Desulfatitalea tepidiphila: one gene and its partner. The protein of the gene in region 2 binds, or shares a complex with, the protein of the main gene of each other region. Links are inferred from orthologs where the notes say so. Each region holds a gene or a part of one and is shown on either strand. Other genes may lie near its edges.

Evidence for each region. Proteins that work in one complex are often made in the same cells at the same time.
Region 1: the proteins of mnmE (region 2) and mnmG are in contact, whole or in part, in a solved structure (PDB 9HIP), measured with the Escherichia coli proteins. The link is inferred for Desulfatitalea tepidiphila from one-to-one orthologs.

The regions. Positions count from the first base shown.
Region 1 is NZ_BCAG01000003.1:2,711,933-2,717,527, reverse strand. What follows is about bases 2,593-5,586. They hold mnmG (tRNA uridine-5-carboxymethylaminomethyl(34) synthesis enzyme MnmG), read left to right. Parts: upstream 2,593-3,149; coding sequence 3,150-5,024; downstream 5,025-5,586. Other genes in these bases: DFT_RS16610 (ABC transporter ATP-binding protein), read left to right, coding at 5,028-5,586; DFT_RS16620 (uracil-xanthine permease family protein), read left to right, coding at 2,593-3,033. In the rest of the region: DFT_RS16630 (glycogen/starch/alpha-glucan phosphorylase), read right to left, coding at 1-341; upp (uracil phosphoribosyltransferase), read left to right, coding at 1,108-1,734; more of DFT_RS16620, read left to right, coding at 1,777-2,592; more of DFT_RS16610, read left to right, coding at 5,587-5,595. UniProt on the Escherichia coli protein: NAD-binding protein involved in the addition of a carboxymethylaminomethyl (cmnm) group at the wobble position (U34) of certain tRNAs, forming tRNA-cmnm(5)s(2)U34.
Region 2 is NZ_BCAG01000006.1:780,275-788,418, reverse strand. Bases 2,693-5,678 are described here. They hold mnmE (tRNA uridine-5-carboxymethylaminomethyl(34) synthesis GTPase MnmE), read left to right. Parts: upstream 2,693-3,460; coding sequence 3,461-4,897; downstream 4,898-5,678. Other genes in these bases: DFT_RS23510 (hypothetical protein), read left to right, coding at 5,623-5,678; DFT_RS23515 (YkgJ family cysteine cluster protein), read left to right, coding at 4,943-5,611; jag (RNA-binding cell elongation regulator Jag/EloR), read left to right, coding at 2,693-3,396. Outside these bases: rpmH (50S ribosomal protein L34), read left to right, coding at 36-170; rnpA (ribonuclease P protein component), read left to right, coding at 287-646; membrane protein insertion efficiency factor YidD, read left to right, coding at 600-827; membrane protein insertase YidC, read left to right, coding at 959-2,629; more of jag, read left to right, coding at 2,647-2,692; more of DFT_RS23510, read left to right, coding at 5,679-5,958; DFT_RS25325 (50S ribosomal protein L11 methyltransferase), read left to right, coding at 5,984-6,826; DFT_RS26890 (rubredoxin-like domain-containing protein), read right to left, coding at 6,986-7,870; DFT_RS23495 (antibiotic biosynthesis monooxygenase family protein), read right to left, coding at 8,019-8,144. UniProt on the Escherichia coli protein: Exhibits a very high intrinsic GTPase hydrolysis rate. Involved in the addition of a carboxymethylaminomethyl (cmnm) group at the wobble position (U34) of certain tRNAs, forming tRNA-cmnm(5)s(2)U34.

The DNA of each region.
Region 1 (5,595 bases), on a different replicon or contig from region 2:
AGGTCGAATCCCATGTCGGCCATGGTCTGACGGGCTTCTTCTTCCATACGCAGGCTGATCAGGTAGTTTTTCAAGAAACGACCGGGCAAAAATTCGAGCGAGAGAAAATAGACCCGCTTGGCCAGCGTGTCGTAAAGCGCTCGCTGGGTTTCGATCCAGCGTTCGATCAAACGATCGCGCACGCTGTAGGCCAATCCCATGAACGCGGCATATTGACTGGGTTTTGACGGGTCGTTGCCCAACGTGAAACAGATGTGGTGCATGACGCTTGTTCTGAGGGTGTCAAAGGAGCGTACTTCGGAGGGTGCAAGGGTTTGAACGACTGCGTTGGGGGCACTCATAACATTCCTTCCTGTCAATTGCGTGACGTAAGCAGGGTTCCGTTTGCGGTCCGGTCAGGGGAAAATGGTGGCGATGCGATCGGCGGAAGCAGCTGAAAAACGAGTCCTAGCGTATACAAAGATCCATTTGGGATCAACCCCATTTATGGGTTCCCATCGATTCTACCGGAATGCTATTCATTAAACCCGGCGAGGATAGAATAGGTGGCCGATGCCACACGCCAAGCGGTCAAGTGCCGGTAACATGCACGGCGGGCGGCCCAGAAACTCGCTGCGCTCAAACAGTCTGGGCCGCTTGTCCGCCGTTTGCATTCAACCGGCACTATCGACCGCTGGCGCATGTGGCCCTGGCCTCCTGCTCCATCCACGCCTGCCCTCTCCGTTGCCATGCAAATTTTTTCTCAAAAAACTTTTGGAGAGCGTCCCTTCAGGGTGAATCGCGTTTAGTTAGAACTGCTGATGGGTTCCTGCAAGCGCGCGGGGTTCTTTGGCAAGCATGGGTGTTTGCACAACATATTGTGCTATCAAAACTTGACACGATACAACATTTTGCATAAGGCTGGGATGCAGTCAATCTTATGCCGATGACTTTCGCCTATTTCAACAAGTGTGCGTCCACAAATAGGCAAATTGGGTCGAGATCAAGGCGCGCGGAAAATTTAACCACAGGCATATGGTCGATATTCCTAGGATTAAATTTTCCGTGCAACGCCGATATCGGGCCAATTGGCCATTTGTGGATGTGCACTTAGCAAAGGAGATCGCCTTGCCTGTCAAACTGGTGCAACACCCACTGATTCGACACAAGTTGGGATTGATGCGGGTCAACGATGTGACGACCAAGGATTTTCGTGACCTGGCGTCTGAAGTCGCCACGCTGCTGACCTACGAAGCCACCAAGGATCTGCCCACCGAGCCCACGACGATCCAGGGATGGGCCGGCCCGATTCAAGTCGAGAGGATCAAGGGAAAGAAGATTACGGTCGTTCCCATCTTAAGGGCCGGGCTCGGGATGATGAACGGCGTGTTGAACATGATCCCTTCCGCCAGGGTGAGCGTCATCGGCCTTTACCGCAACGAGAAGACCCTGGAGCCGGTGAAGTACTATGTGAAGATGACCAGCAACATGGAGGAGCGCATCGCCCTGATTCTGGACCCCATGTTGGCCACGGGCGGAACGCTGATCGCCACCATCGACCAGATCAAGGCCGCGGGCTGCCGGATGATCAGGGGGATTTTCCTTGTGGCGGCGCCCGAGGGCCTGCGAAATTTGGAAAAGCGCCATCCGGATGTGGAGATTTTCGTGGCTGCCATCGACGAGCACCTCAACGACATCGGATACATTCTGCCCGGACTGGGCGATGCCGGCGACAAGATTTTCGGCACCAAGTAGGGTCACACATAAACTTCCGGTGCGGCCGGATCAGGAGATGGCATGTCGCGAAACCCAAATACTTCCACTGCGTATGACTTCAGAATGCGAGACAGCCTGGTCGGCGCCCAGATGCTTTTCGTGGCGTTCGGTGCGCTGGTGCTGGTACCCCTGCTCACCGGGTTGGACCCCAACGTGGCCCTATTTACGGCCGGCGGCGGCACCTTGTTGTTCCAGTCGCTGACCAAGCGCATGGTGCCTATTTTTCTGGCCTCCTCCTTTGCGTTCATTGCCCCCATCATCTACGGGGTAAAAACCTGGGGTATTCCGGGAACCCTGTGCGGACTGGCGGCCGCCGGTCTGCTTTACGTGCTGCTCAGCATCGGTATCAAATTGTTCGGCAGCGGCTTTTTGCAGCGCCTCCTGCCACCGGTGGTCGTCGGTCCGGTCATCATGGTGATTGGATTGATCCTGGCGCCGGTGGCGGTTTTCATGGCACTCGGCAAGACCGGAGACGGGGCCGTCATTCTCGTTCCCCAGGCAAAGGCACTGATCGTCTCCATGGTGACCTTGCTAACCACCATTCTGGTCAGCCTGCTCGCCAGGGGCATGTTCCGCTTGATACCGATTCTCATCGGGATCGGGGTGGGTTATGGTGTCTCCATTCCCATGGGGATGGTGGACTTTGCGCCCATTTTCGAGGCGGCCTGGTTTGCCGTGCCGGCCTTTGTGCTGCCCGAATGGAATCTGCAAGCCGTGCTGTTCATCGTGCCCGTGGCCATAGCGCCAGCCATCGAGCACTTCGGCGATATCCTGGCCATCGGCCATGTCACCGGAAAAGACTACCTCAAGGAGCCGGGAATCCACCGGACCATGATGGGAGACGGCCTGGCCACCTCCCTGGCCTCTTTTCTCGGGGGCCCCCCCAACACCACCTATTCTGAAGTCACCGGCGCGGTGACCCTGACCCGCATGTACAACCCGGCCATCATGACCTGGGCCGCACTCTTTGCCATCGTGCTGGCCTTCATTGGTAAAATCGGCGCCATTCTGCAAACGATTCCCGTGCCGGTCATGGGGGGTATCATGCTCCTCCTGTTCGGCGCCATCACCGTGGTCGGGCTCAACTCCCTGGTCAAGGCCGGCGACGACCTGACCGAACCCCGCAACCTGTCGATCATCGCTCTGATCCTGGTCTTCGGCATGGGCGGCATGGCCTTCGATGTCGGAGAGTTCAGTCTCAAGGGGATCGGCCTGGCCGGCATCGTCGGGGTGGTGTTGAACCTGGTCTTGCCAAAGGGGGTCGGCGCCAAAGAATAGATTGCGGATTCAGTGGGTTAACGGGAATGGCGCGTACGCCATCGGCCGCCTCGACTTTCCGCCGAAATCGTTATATAAGCCTGCCATTGATGTGAAACGCAGGTGTACTATCCAACATGGCGACCTATCCAAAGGATTATGATCTGATCGTGGTCGGCGCAGGTCATGCCGGCTGCGAGGCAGCCCTGGCCGCGGCCCGCATGGGATGCAGCGTGCTGCTCCTGGCCATCGACCTGGACAAGATTGCGGCCATGCCTTGCAGCCCCAGTATCGGTGGCATGGCCAAGGGCCAGCTGGTCAGGGAGATCGATGCCCTGGGCGGCGAGATGGCCAAGATTACAGACCAATCGGCCATTCAGTACAAGCTGTTGAATACCAAAAAAGGTCCGGCCGTGCAGTCGTCCCGCACCCAGAACGACAAGCAGCGGTACCATGTGGCCATGAAAGCCGTCCTGGAGCGCCAACCCCGCCTGAACCTCAAGCAAGCCCTGGTCGAGCGGCTGGTCATGGAAAACGGGCGCGTGGTGGGCGTCGAGGATCACACCGGCTACGGCTTTCAGGCCGATGCCGTGGTTCTGGCCACCGGCACCTTTCTCAGCGGCCTGGTGCATATCGGCTTTACCGCGGTCAAGGCCGGGCGCGCGGGCGAGTTTGCGGCCTATGGTCTGGCGCAAAGTCTGGCCGCCGTCGGCCTGCGCCTCGGCCGCATGAAGACCGGCACGCCGCCGCGGCTGCACCGCGACAGCATCGACTTTTCCAGATTCGACGCCCAGGAACTGGAGGGGGAGCCGCGACCCTTTTCTTTATTCAGCCAGGGCATCCATCTACCCCAAGTGCCCAGCTATATCGGGCGCACCAACCCCCGGGTCCATCAAATCGTGCGCGACCACCTGCACTTGTCGGCCCTTTACGGCGGGGTGATCAAGGGCACGCCGGCCCGTTACTGCCCCTCGTTCGAGGACAAGGTGGTGCGTTTCAGCGACAAGGAGAGCCACCAGGTCATTCTCGAACCCGAAGGACTCGACACCCAGGAGATTTACGCCAGCGGCCTGGGCAACAGCCTGCCCCTCGACATCCAATTGCGCGTCGTGCGATCGGTGGAGGGGTTGGAAGCGGCCGAGATCATGCGGCCCGCCTATGCCATCGAGTATGATTACGTCGATCCCATTCAGCTCAAGCCGACCCTGGAGACCAAGCCGGTGGCCGGGCTTTATCTTGCCGGCCAGATCAATGGCACCAGCGGGTACGAAGAAGCTGCGGCGCAGGGATTATGGGCCGGCATCAATGCCGCCTGTCGCATCCAGGGCAGGCCCCCCTTTCTCCTGGACCGGTCCAAGGCCTATGTGGGTGTGATGATTGACGACCTGGTCACACGCGGCACCCGGGAACCTTACCGTATGTTCACGTCACGTGCCGAATACCGACTGATGCTGCGTGAGGACAATGCCGACCTGCGGTTGATGGCCATCGGGCACGAACTGGGCCTGATCGCCGATGATGCGGCCCAGGCGGCCGTGGAACGAAAAAGGGAGATCGACGCGGAGATGGGGCGGTTGCGCACGACGGTGGTCAAGCCTTTGCCCCAAGTGAATCAGTATCTCGACGCCAGAGGCTCCAACGCCATCACCAGCGGCATCCATCTCGATCAACTGCTCAAGCGTGCCGAAGTGAATTACGATATCGTGCGGCAGCTGGCACCGCCGCCGAAACCCCTTGACGAGCGGGTGGCCCGCCAGGTTGAAATCGAAATCAAATATGAGGGCTATATCCGGCGGCAGCTGAGCGAGATCGAACGTTTCAAGCACCTCGAACAGATCCGGCTGCCCGACGATTTCGATTATGATCGAGTCCACGGGTTGTCCAACGAACTCAAAGAGAAGCTCTCCACGATCCGCCCCATATCATTGGGCCAGGCCTCCCGCATATCGGGCATCACGCCGGCCGCCATATCTGTGCTGATGGTGGCCCTGCGTGCCGGCGAAAAGAGTTGACCGATGAGCGACGGGTTGCGGCTGGAAGCGCTGGGTTGCCGATCGTTGAATCATCTGGATTTGACTCTTTCATCCGGTCAAGCCGCAGGCATTACAGGGCCATCGGGTACCGGTAAGTCGCTGCTGCTCAGGGCCATGGCCGATCTGGACCCCCATGGGGGGCGGATGTGGCTCGATGATGTCGCGGCCGATCAGATCCCGGCGCCCCAATGGCGATTCAAGGTCGCCCTGCTGCCGGCCGAGGCGGCCTGGTGGTACGATACGGTGGGCGAACATTTCGAACACTGGCCGCCATATGGTTTGGAACAGCTGGGATTCGACAGTGGCGTCATGACCTGGCAGGTGTCCCATCTGTCCAGCGGCGAGCGCCAGCGCCTGGCCTTGCTGCGGGTTCTGGTGAACCAGCCCCGCGTGCTCCTCCTCGACGAGCCGACCGCCAATCTGGACAAAACCAACACCGAACGGGCGGAAACGTTGATCGACGAATACCGGCGGCAGCACCGACCGGTGATCGTCTGGGTGAGCCATGACCTGGAGCAGTTGCGCCGCTGGTGCGACCCCATCTATACCC
Region 2 (8,144 bases):
TCCCAATGGTAACGTGACAACGAGGGAAATTAATCATGAAGAGAACGTATCAACCCAGCAAAATCAAAAGAGTACGGGCGAACGGATTTAGAAAGAGAATGTCCACTAAAGGCGGGCGCGCCGTGATCAACCGTCGCCGTGCGAAGGGTCGCAAACGTTTGGCGCTGTAGCAGGCCAGACGCCCCACTTCTCTTGGACCCACAGCGACCGGATTGTTCAATCGGGTGTAATGGTATAGGAAAAGACTATTACGGTAGCAAGGCATACATTCAGCAAAGCTGACAGGTTGCTCGAGCGATCGGAATTTCTTCGTGTCGGAAATGCGGGCAAAAAGACCGGAAATCGGCATTTCATCGCCTATTTTCTCGTCAATGAAAAAGAGAGATGTCGAATCGGTATTACCGTCAGCCGAAAAGTCGGCAACGCCGCGACCAGGAATCGAATAAAGCGCCTCACTAGAGAGTTTTTTCGTCAAAACCGCCATCTACTCAAAAACCATTGGGATATTCATGTAATAGGCAAAAAAGAGGCGGCAGGCGGCACCAATAAGCTACTGTTTTCAGCTCTCGAAGGAATTTTTAAAAAGATTGCAAATTTCCATGAGGATTCACCGACCTGGGGTGACGGCCGCCAAGTTGTTGATTAGGGTGTACCAACTCGTGCTCTCGCCCATTCTGGGGAGGTCGTGTCGCTTCGAACCGACATGTTCGCAATATGCCATGACGGCCATTGATAGATACGGTGTGGCCAAAGGCAGCCTCATGGCCCTCAAGCGAGTGTTGCGATGTAACCCGTGGTGTGCCGGTGGTTATGACCCGGTTCCATAGGGTGTATCGAGCCATTATGACCTCTTGCCTTGCCGTTCCAACCCGATTTATCCAGCGAATAACAGCCTGTGTGCCGATGTGGCCGAAGGTGCCGTCCTGCATTCTATTCCGATCAACTTGAAGGAGTTTTTATGGAACAAAAGCGTCTTTTAATGGCCATCGGGCTCTCGTTCCTCGTTTTTTTTCTATGGAGCATTACCTTCGGTCCAAAACCCACTCAACAAGTGCCTGTAAGTGAGGAAGCGCAGGAGTCCGAGTCGGCCGCACCTTCTCAGGCTGGACCAAGTCAAGGTATAGGAGCGGACGTGCAGACTACCGCACCGCCCGCATTACCACCCGCCGCAGAGCCGAAGGATCAGTCGGTTGCAGCCAGGACGATCGTGGTCGACACGCCTCTTTTTAGAATGAAACTGTCGGAAAAAGGCGGGGCGGTGGTGAGCATGGTACTCAAAGAGTATAAAGAAACCGTGGCCGCCGACTCTGCGAACAAAGAGTTGGTGGCCCGTGAGATTGCCTCGGGTACGGTACTGTCCTCACTAAGTGCGTATGACCCTGATCTGCTGAGGAGGGGGATTTACAAGGCGCAGATCACTCATGACCAGGTGGTGATCGATAAAGCGCCCCAGGCGGTACTTTTCCGCTACGATCTAGGTAATGGGATTTCAATTGATAAGAGCTATCGTTTTGTTCCGGAAAGCTACGTCATCGGTCTGGATGTCACCGTTCACAATGGCAGTGGTTTGCCGGTGAACACTGGCCTTCAGATCGCCCTGCATGATGTGGTCGACAAAGGTAGTGGCGCTTATGGTTTTGTAGGGCCGAGCGGGTTGATCAACAATAGCCTTACTCAGGTGAAAATTAAGGATATTGAAGAAAGCAGTGAGGTGAGCGGGAGCCTTCGTTGGATCGCCACCGAACGGCTCTATTTTATCAGCAGTGTGATGAGCAAAGAGAGCATCGACGGTCGAATGCTTCTGGATGTTAATGATAATATAGTGGAAAACCAGATGGTTACAAAAACCCAGACCCTTCCCGCCGGTGAGGGTCACGAATGGCGTTTTAGCTTGTTCATGGGTCCCAAGAGCCTCTCGCTATTGAAGTCCGTCGGTAACGATCTGGATCGAGCGATCGACTTCGGTTGGGTAGACATCATCGCCAAGCCGTGTTTGTGGTTCATGAACTTTATCTACCGTTATATTCCAAACTACGGTATCGCCATTATCATCTTGACGATCATCACCCGGTTGCTTTTCTGGCCATTGGCGAACAAAAGCTATAAATCGATGAACGACATGCGCAAGTTGCAACCCTTGATGCAGGAAATCCGGGAAAAATATAAAAACGACAAGGCTAGGATTAATCAGGAAACCATGGCGCTTTACCGGACTTATAAAGTCAACCCCGTGGGCGGTTGTCTTCCTATGTTGATACAACTTCCCGTATTTTTTGCCCTCTATCGAATGCTTTACCAGTCCGTTGAACTACGGCATGCACCGTTTTTCGGATGGATCAACGACCTGTCGGCGCCTGACCGTCTTTTCAGTTTTTCATTTAAAATTCCGTTTATGGAGGCCCCCTATGGGATCCCGGTCCTGACGCTCATTATGGGGGCAACCATGTTGCTGCAGCAGAAAATGTCCCCTGCACCAGGCGATCCGATGCAAGCCAAAATGATGATGCTGATGCCGATTGTATTTACCTTCATATTTATCAATTTTCCGTCGGGGCTTGTGCTCTATTGGCTCATCAGCAACCTCGTGTCCATATCGCAGCAATATTACACAATGAAAAAAGTAGCCTAATGTCTGGAGGTTTAGGCATGACAGATTTTATAGAATATGAAGGCAAGAGTGTAGACAAGGCTTTGGAAAAAGCCTCTAAGGAACTGGATCTGCCCTTGGATCAATTGAGTTACGATGTCATCTCCTACGGATCTACGGGAATCTTTGGATTAGTAGGGGTCAAAAAGGCCAAAATACGTGTAAAAACAAGCCATTTTAAGGGTTCCCTCCATCGAGAGGCAAAACAAAAAGCCAAGGATCTGGTCAAGAGCGCGTTTGGCATCGAAGAAAAGACAGAAGAAGCGCAGGTCGTTTCATCAGTAGACTTGGATTGTGGTAAACAGGCGCTTCAGCGCATCGTCGATGCCATATCAGAGGGGGCCACGATCACCGCCGAGCACAAGAATCACAGGATCATTTTTAAAATCGAGGGCGGTAATAGTGGTCTTTTGATCGGAAAGCGAGGCCAGACCCTCGAGGCGATACAATATTTGATCGAAAAAATCGTTAACAAAAATAATGATAACCGTTTGAGAGTATTGGTCGATGTCGAGGGATATCTCGACACGCGTCAATCCAACCTGAAACGAATGGCTACCAAAATGGCCGAGAAGGCCCAGAAAATTAACAAGCCCGTGACCATCGGCCAAATGAACGCCTACGATAGACGGATCGTTCATCTGCATCTGAAAGACAATCAAGCCGTTCGAACCCAAAGTGTCGGCGACGGAAACTATAGAAAGCTGATCATTTTTCCAAAACGCAAGCGGCATCAGAGGTCCAATTGAGCGGGTATCGTCCCTCGATCACGTAGAAACGGAGGGCGAGAGCAAAGAAGTCAGGCCGAATTTGATGACGACGTTTGCAAGGGAATCCGAGTTCCGTAATGACACCATTGCAGCTATCGCTACCGCGGAGGGCGCCGGAGGTATCGGTATTGTTCGGCTATCCGGCCCGGAGTCCTATGCCATCGCGCGGAAGCTTTTCGTAAGAAGTATAGACAGCGGTTTGACGGCAGAGAACGAGGAAACCGCAATTCCATCCCACCGTTTAGTTCATGGATTTATACGGGAGCCGGCGTCGAGCCGCGTCATCGATGAAGTCTTGCTGGCAGCCATGAAGGCGCCAAAAACCTACACGCGCGAAGACGTGGTCGAGATACATTCCCATGGCGGCACGCTGACCCTAACCAAAATACTCGACCTGGTGCTATTTTCGGGAGCCAGGCTCGCGGAACCAGGTGAGTTTACCCGACGAGCTTATCTCAACGGACGAATCGATCTCAGTCAGGCGGAAGCGGTTGCCGATATCATCAATGCCAGAAGCGATGGCGCGTTGGCGATCGCTGCCCGACAATTGGAGGGTGGGCTCAGACGTCAAATCGATGATCTGTGTTCGCTCATTGTCGAAGTCTTAACAGATCTCGAGGCGGGCATTGAATTTCCAGAAGAGGTGGACATAGACCTGTCCAAGCAGAGGACCGGTTGGATCGATTCTTTAGAAAATGGGATCATTGCGCCCATAAAGCATTTGCTGGAGACTGTTCATAGGGGGCGGCTAATCAAAGAGGGCGTTCGTTTGGTGATCGTCGGGCGCCCTAACGTCGGGAAATCGAGCCTGATGAATGTGTTGGTAGGGAAAGACAAGGCTATTGTCACCCCTATACCGGGGACTACCCGCGACACCGTCGAAGAGACGCTGTTTATCGACAATCATGCCATTCACATCGCAGATACGGCAGGATTGAGAGAGAGCGATGATCCGATCGAGATCATTGGCATGCGCAAGACCCGAGAACGCCTGGATGAGGCGGACCTCATTCTGTTTGTTATCGACGCCCAACTTCCATGGGCTCCAGAGGACTTGTCGATCCTCCAGATCCTTGATCTGGCAAAGACCGTTTTAGTTGTAAATAAAATTGACCTGGCAGAGGAGAATGCGATTCCGCCGTGTCCAAAGGAAATGGCGCAGATCGATCATGTCATAATATCCGCCCAAAATGGAATCGGGTTATCGCAACTTAAGGCGGTTATCTCTCACAGGTGTTTGCAATCCGGGGAATTTCAGGTACAAGAGAATATCGTCACCAGTGTCCGACACCAGGGGCTTCTGGAGGTGGCGCTGGGCGCCACCAGTCGGGCGACCGACATACTGAAGCGCCATGATGGAGAGGAGTTGGTCTGTTTGGAGCTGGAGGAAGCCCTTTTGGCGCTCGGAAGGATAACCGGGGATCGTTCGGATGAAAGGGTGTTGGATTCAATTTTTAATAAATTCTGTATCGGCAAATAGTGCCGGCACACAATTGTTTCACGTGAAACAGTCAGGAGATACCAGATGGATTTCGAGCCATTTTTTAAAGAATATCGCCTATTGGTCGAAAAAGTGGATGATGCGTTTCGCCGGGTCCAACAGGAATATGGCGATTGTGTCTTGTGTAAGGAAGCCTGTTCCGATTGTTGCAACGCTTTGTTTGATTTAACCTTGATCGAGGCGGTGTATATCAAAGAAAATTTCGATCGAATGTTTACAGGGGACCGGCGCGAACAATTGATCGAGCGTGCCAACAGGGCGGATCGGGATATTTGTCGTATCAAGAAGGTGGCAGTCCAGGCCTTGGAAAAAGGAAAGCCGGAAGATGAAATTCTGGAGGACATGGCTTTGAAGCGTGTTCGATGCCCGGCTTTGGATGAGAATAATCTGTGTGCCATTTATGAGGTTCGGCCGATAACCTGTCGACTGTATGGGATTCCCACCGAGATTGGAGGCCGCGCACATTCCTGTGGTATCAGCGGTTTTAAAGAGGGGGTTGCCTACCCGACCGTGAAGCTGGACGCCATTTATCAGCGCCTTTATGAGATCTCGACGGCCTTGGCGCAGGGGGTTGAGAGTCGCTATTCTAAATTGGCGGATATGTTGGTGCCCTTGTCCATGGCGCTTTTGACCGATTACACCGAGGATTATCTTGGCGTAAAATTGAAAGATAGATCAACAGAGGAAAAATAGGGGGCACGAGCATGACGCAGGATGATGCCGCTCAAAGGAAAAAGGCAATTTTCGATGCCATGTCACCGCGCGCCCGCCGGAGAATTGACCGGATCGGCTACGATCGATGGGACCCGTTCGAGGTTCCCAAGGATCCCATCGATATTCGCCGCGATCCTACCCAGCGCACCACGCAACAGCTGGTGGGGGATTTCCTCCAAACAAGAGCTCCTGAACGGCGCACCAACGCTTACAGCCGCGGGGTCCTGGAAATGGCGCTGGGAATCATCAATGCCGATGATCGCTTTATCGGGATGTTTGAATTTGCGTCCTGGTATAGGGAGCAACTCAAAGGGATCGAAAAGTAATCCTGTCTAAAAATAAAGCTTGGAAATGGAAATTGATACCGTTACCTTTCAGCGCGTAGGACACCATATTCACCATCTGTTGAGCCAGAAATACCTGCGTATCACCCCCTCTGGTCTGGCGCAGGCGCTTGCCGCCTATTTTCCTGATGTGAGCCGACCGATTTTTAGAGCCATTCTCCGTGAACTGGTCCAAAAGGGTCTTTTGACCTATTCAAGCCATTTTTCATCCTCCTACATAGAACTCGGCACGCGTTGCCGGGGGCCCGCATCGCCGGGATTGTCTCTTGAAACCGTATCTTCTCAACACCCATCAAGGATGGCTGCGAATGAGGTTACGGTGACGGATGGTGCCGCTTTTGGACAAGGGGACCATCCCACGACCCAGTTGGCGATCGAAGCCATGGATTGGGTTGTCGATATTTGCCAAAACACTAGCCCTTCGGCAATACCGGCTGTTCTGGATATCGGAACCGGAACCGGCATATTGGCAATGGTCGCAGTGCGGCTGGGGTTAGGCCACGCCGTCGCCATTGATCTCGATCAATTGGCCTGCTGTGAGGCCATGAGAAATGTCCATAGCAATGGGCTGTCTATGCGAGTTCATGTCGTTGCCGGTGAGCTGGCTGCGATTCGTCCATCCTCTTTCAAACTCATTATGGCCAATTTGCGACCCCCAACCCTGGTGCGCCTGATGCCCGATATGGTGCGCCATACCGGTCCGGAAGGGTATTGGATCATCACCGGTTTCCGGCCGGAAGAAAAATCTCGGCTGTTCAGTCAGTTGCCCGTGGGTTTCGAGGTGGTATGGGGTGCTGAAAACCGCGGGTGGGGCGCTGCTGCGATTCAAAGGCGCCAGTGGGGTCGATAGGCTGTTTACGTGGCGATCCTGAAAATGGGCCCCGCGGTATGCGGCTGACGCTGATCGTTTAAAATTTGAGCCCTGGTGAGATGGCCTCGCAAAGCCTTACAAATAAAGGCTTTGCGAGGGAAAATCACTTCAGTGGGAACCTTTTGACTCTATTTGAACTTACTTTGTGCGAAAAACCAGTTTTCCGCCATACCAGCCTGCAATGGCGCCGGCAGCCAGGTCAACCAGGTGAAGCAGGAAAAAGAAAAAATTGTTGAACAGACCTTGGGCATAAAGGTCTGGATCCACCAACCACCAGATGGCAAGGATGATGGATAAAAATGTGACAACTCCGGCACAAATCATTTTGATCCGGAAGACCTCTGTCATGCGACCTTTGAAAGTGTTGATCCAGTCGATCATTCCGGTGACAATGACGATGGGCATGGTGAGGGCAACCATGATAATGTTCACCTTTGCGGCTGTCGCCAAGGCTTCTGAGCCAAAAAGAAGCGAGAGAAAAACGAACATCACGGAGATGGGTAGAACGCCGTTTGGGATGTGGACGGCGATCGGGTGACCGTGCAATTCGGTCAGCTTCAAGCTGATGTCTCTAAATCGTTCGGGTATGAAACTGGACGGGTCCCGACCGCCGGCTTTTGGACTTTCGTCATCGGTTATATTCTCCTCAGCCGATGAATGCTCGCCCTGTTCTGATTCCGCCGGATCCTCAGGTAACAAGACGAATTGACTCCGGTCCGCACCACACACCGGACATTTTTCCGGAGGGCTGCTACCGGTATGAATGTAGCCGCATACAGAACAACGCCACCTGGAGTTTTCGTTGACCCCTGAGCTCGCGTCCCCTTCCGCCGGGGCTGGTGCAATATCTCCTGCTTCCTCGAGCAGTATGAAAAGAGACCGATCGGCACCGCAAACCGGGCACGTTTCGGGAGGCGTGTCGCCCTTGTTAATGTAGCCGCAGACCGTGCATTTCCATTGTTTCATTGGGTTGACCTCAAAGCTTAGGGGTGAGTGGGGTTCGGTGACCAGTTGAATCTTCAAATCTTGATACACGAATCCTTGAGATATTTCCAGCGCTTCTGCACGCAGCGCAACCTAAGAGCGCCATATCTCCGACGTGCCCCAATCCATTGGTGAAAAGCACCGTGAGCCGGTAAGACAACTGCCTGTCAGTCGAAAAGCCGTAGTACTATTCGGAGCTGAGCGGGAAGCCGAGCAGGAACTCTTCGTAATCGGTAGGGCGGGTTTGATACAGCTCTAAAATAGATTCGAGTTGTCTTCTCTCCTGGCTATCCCGCCACTCGTACCAGTGCTC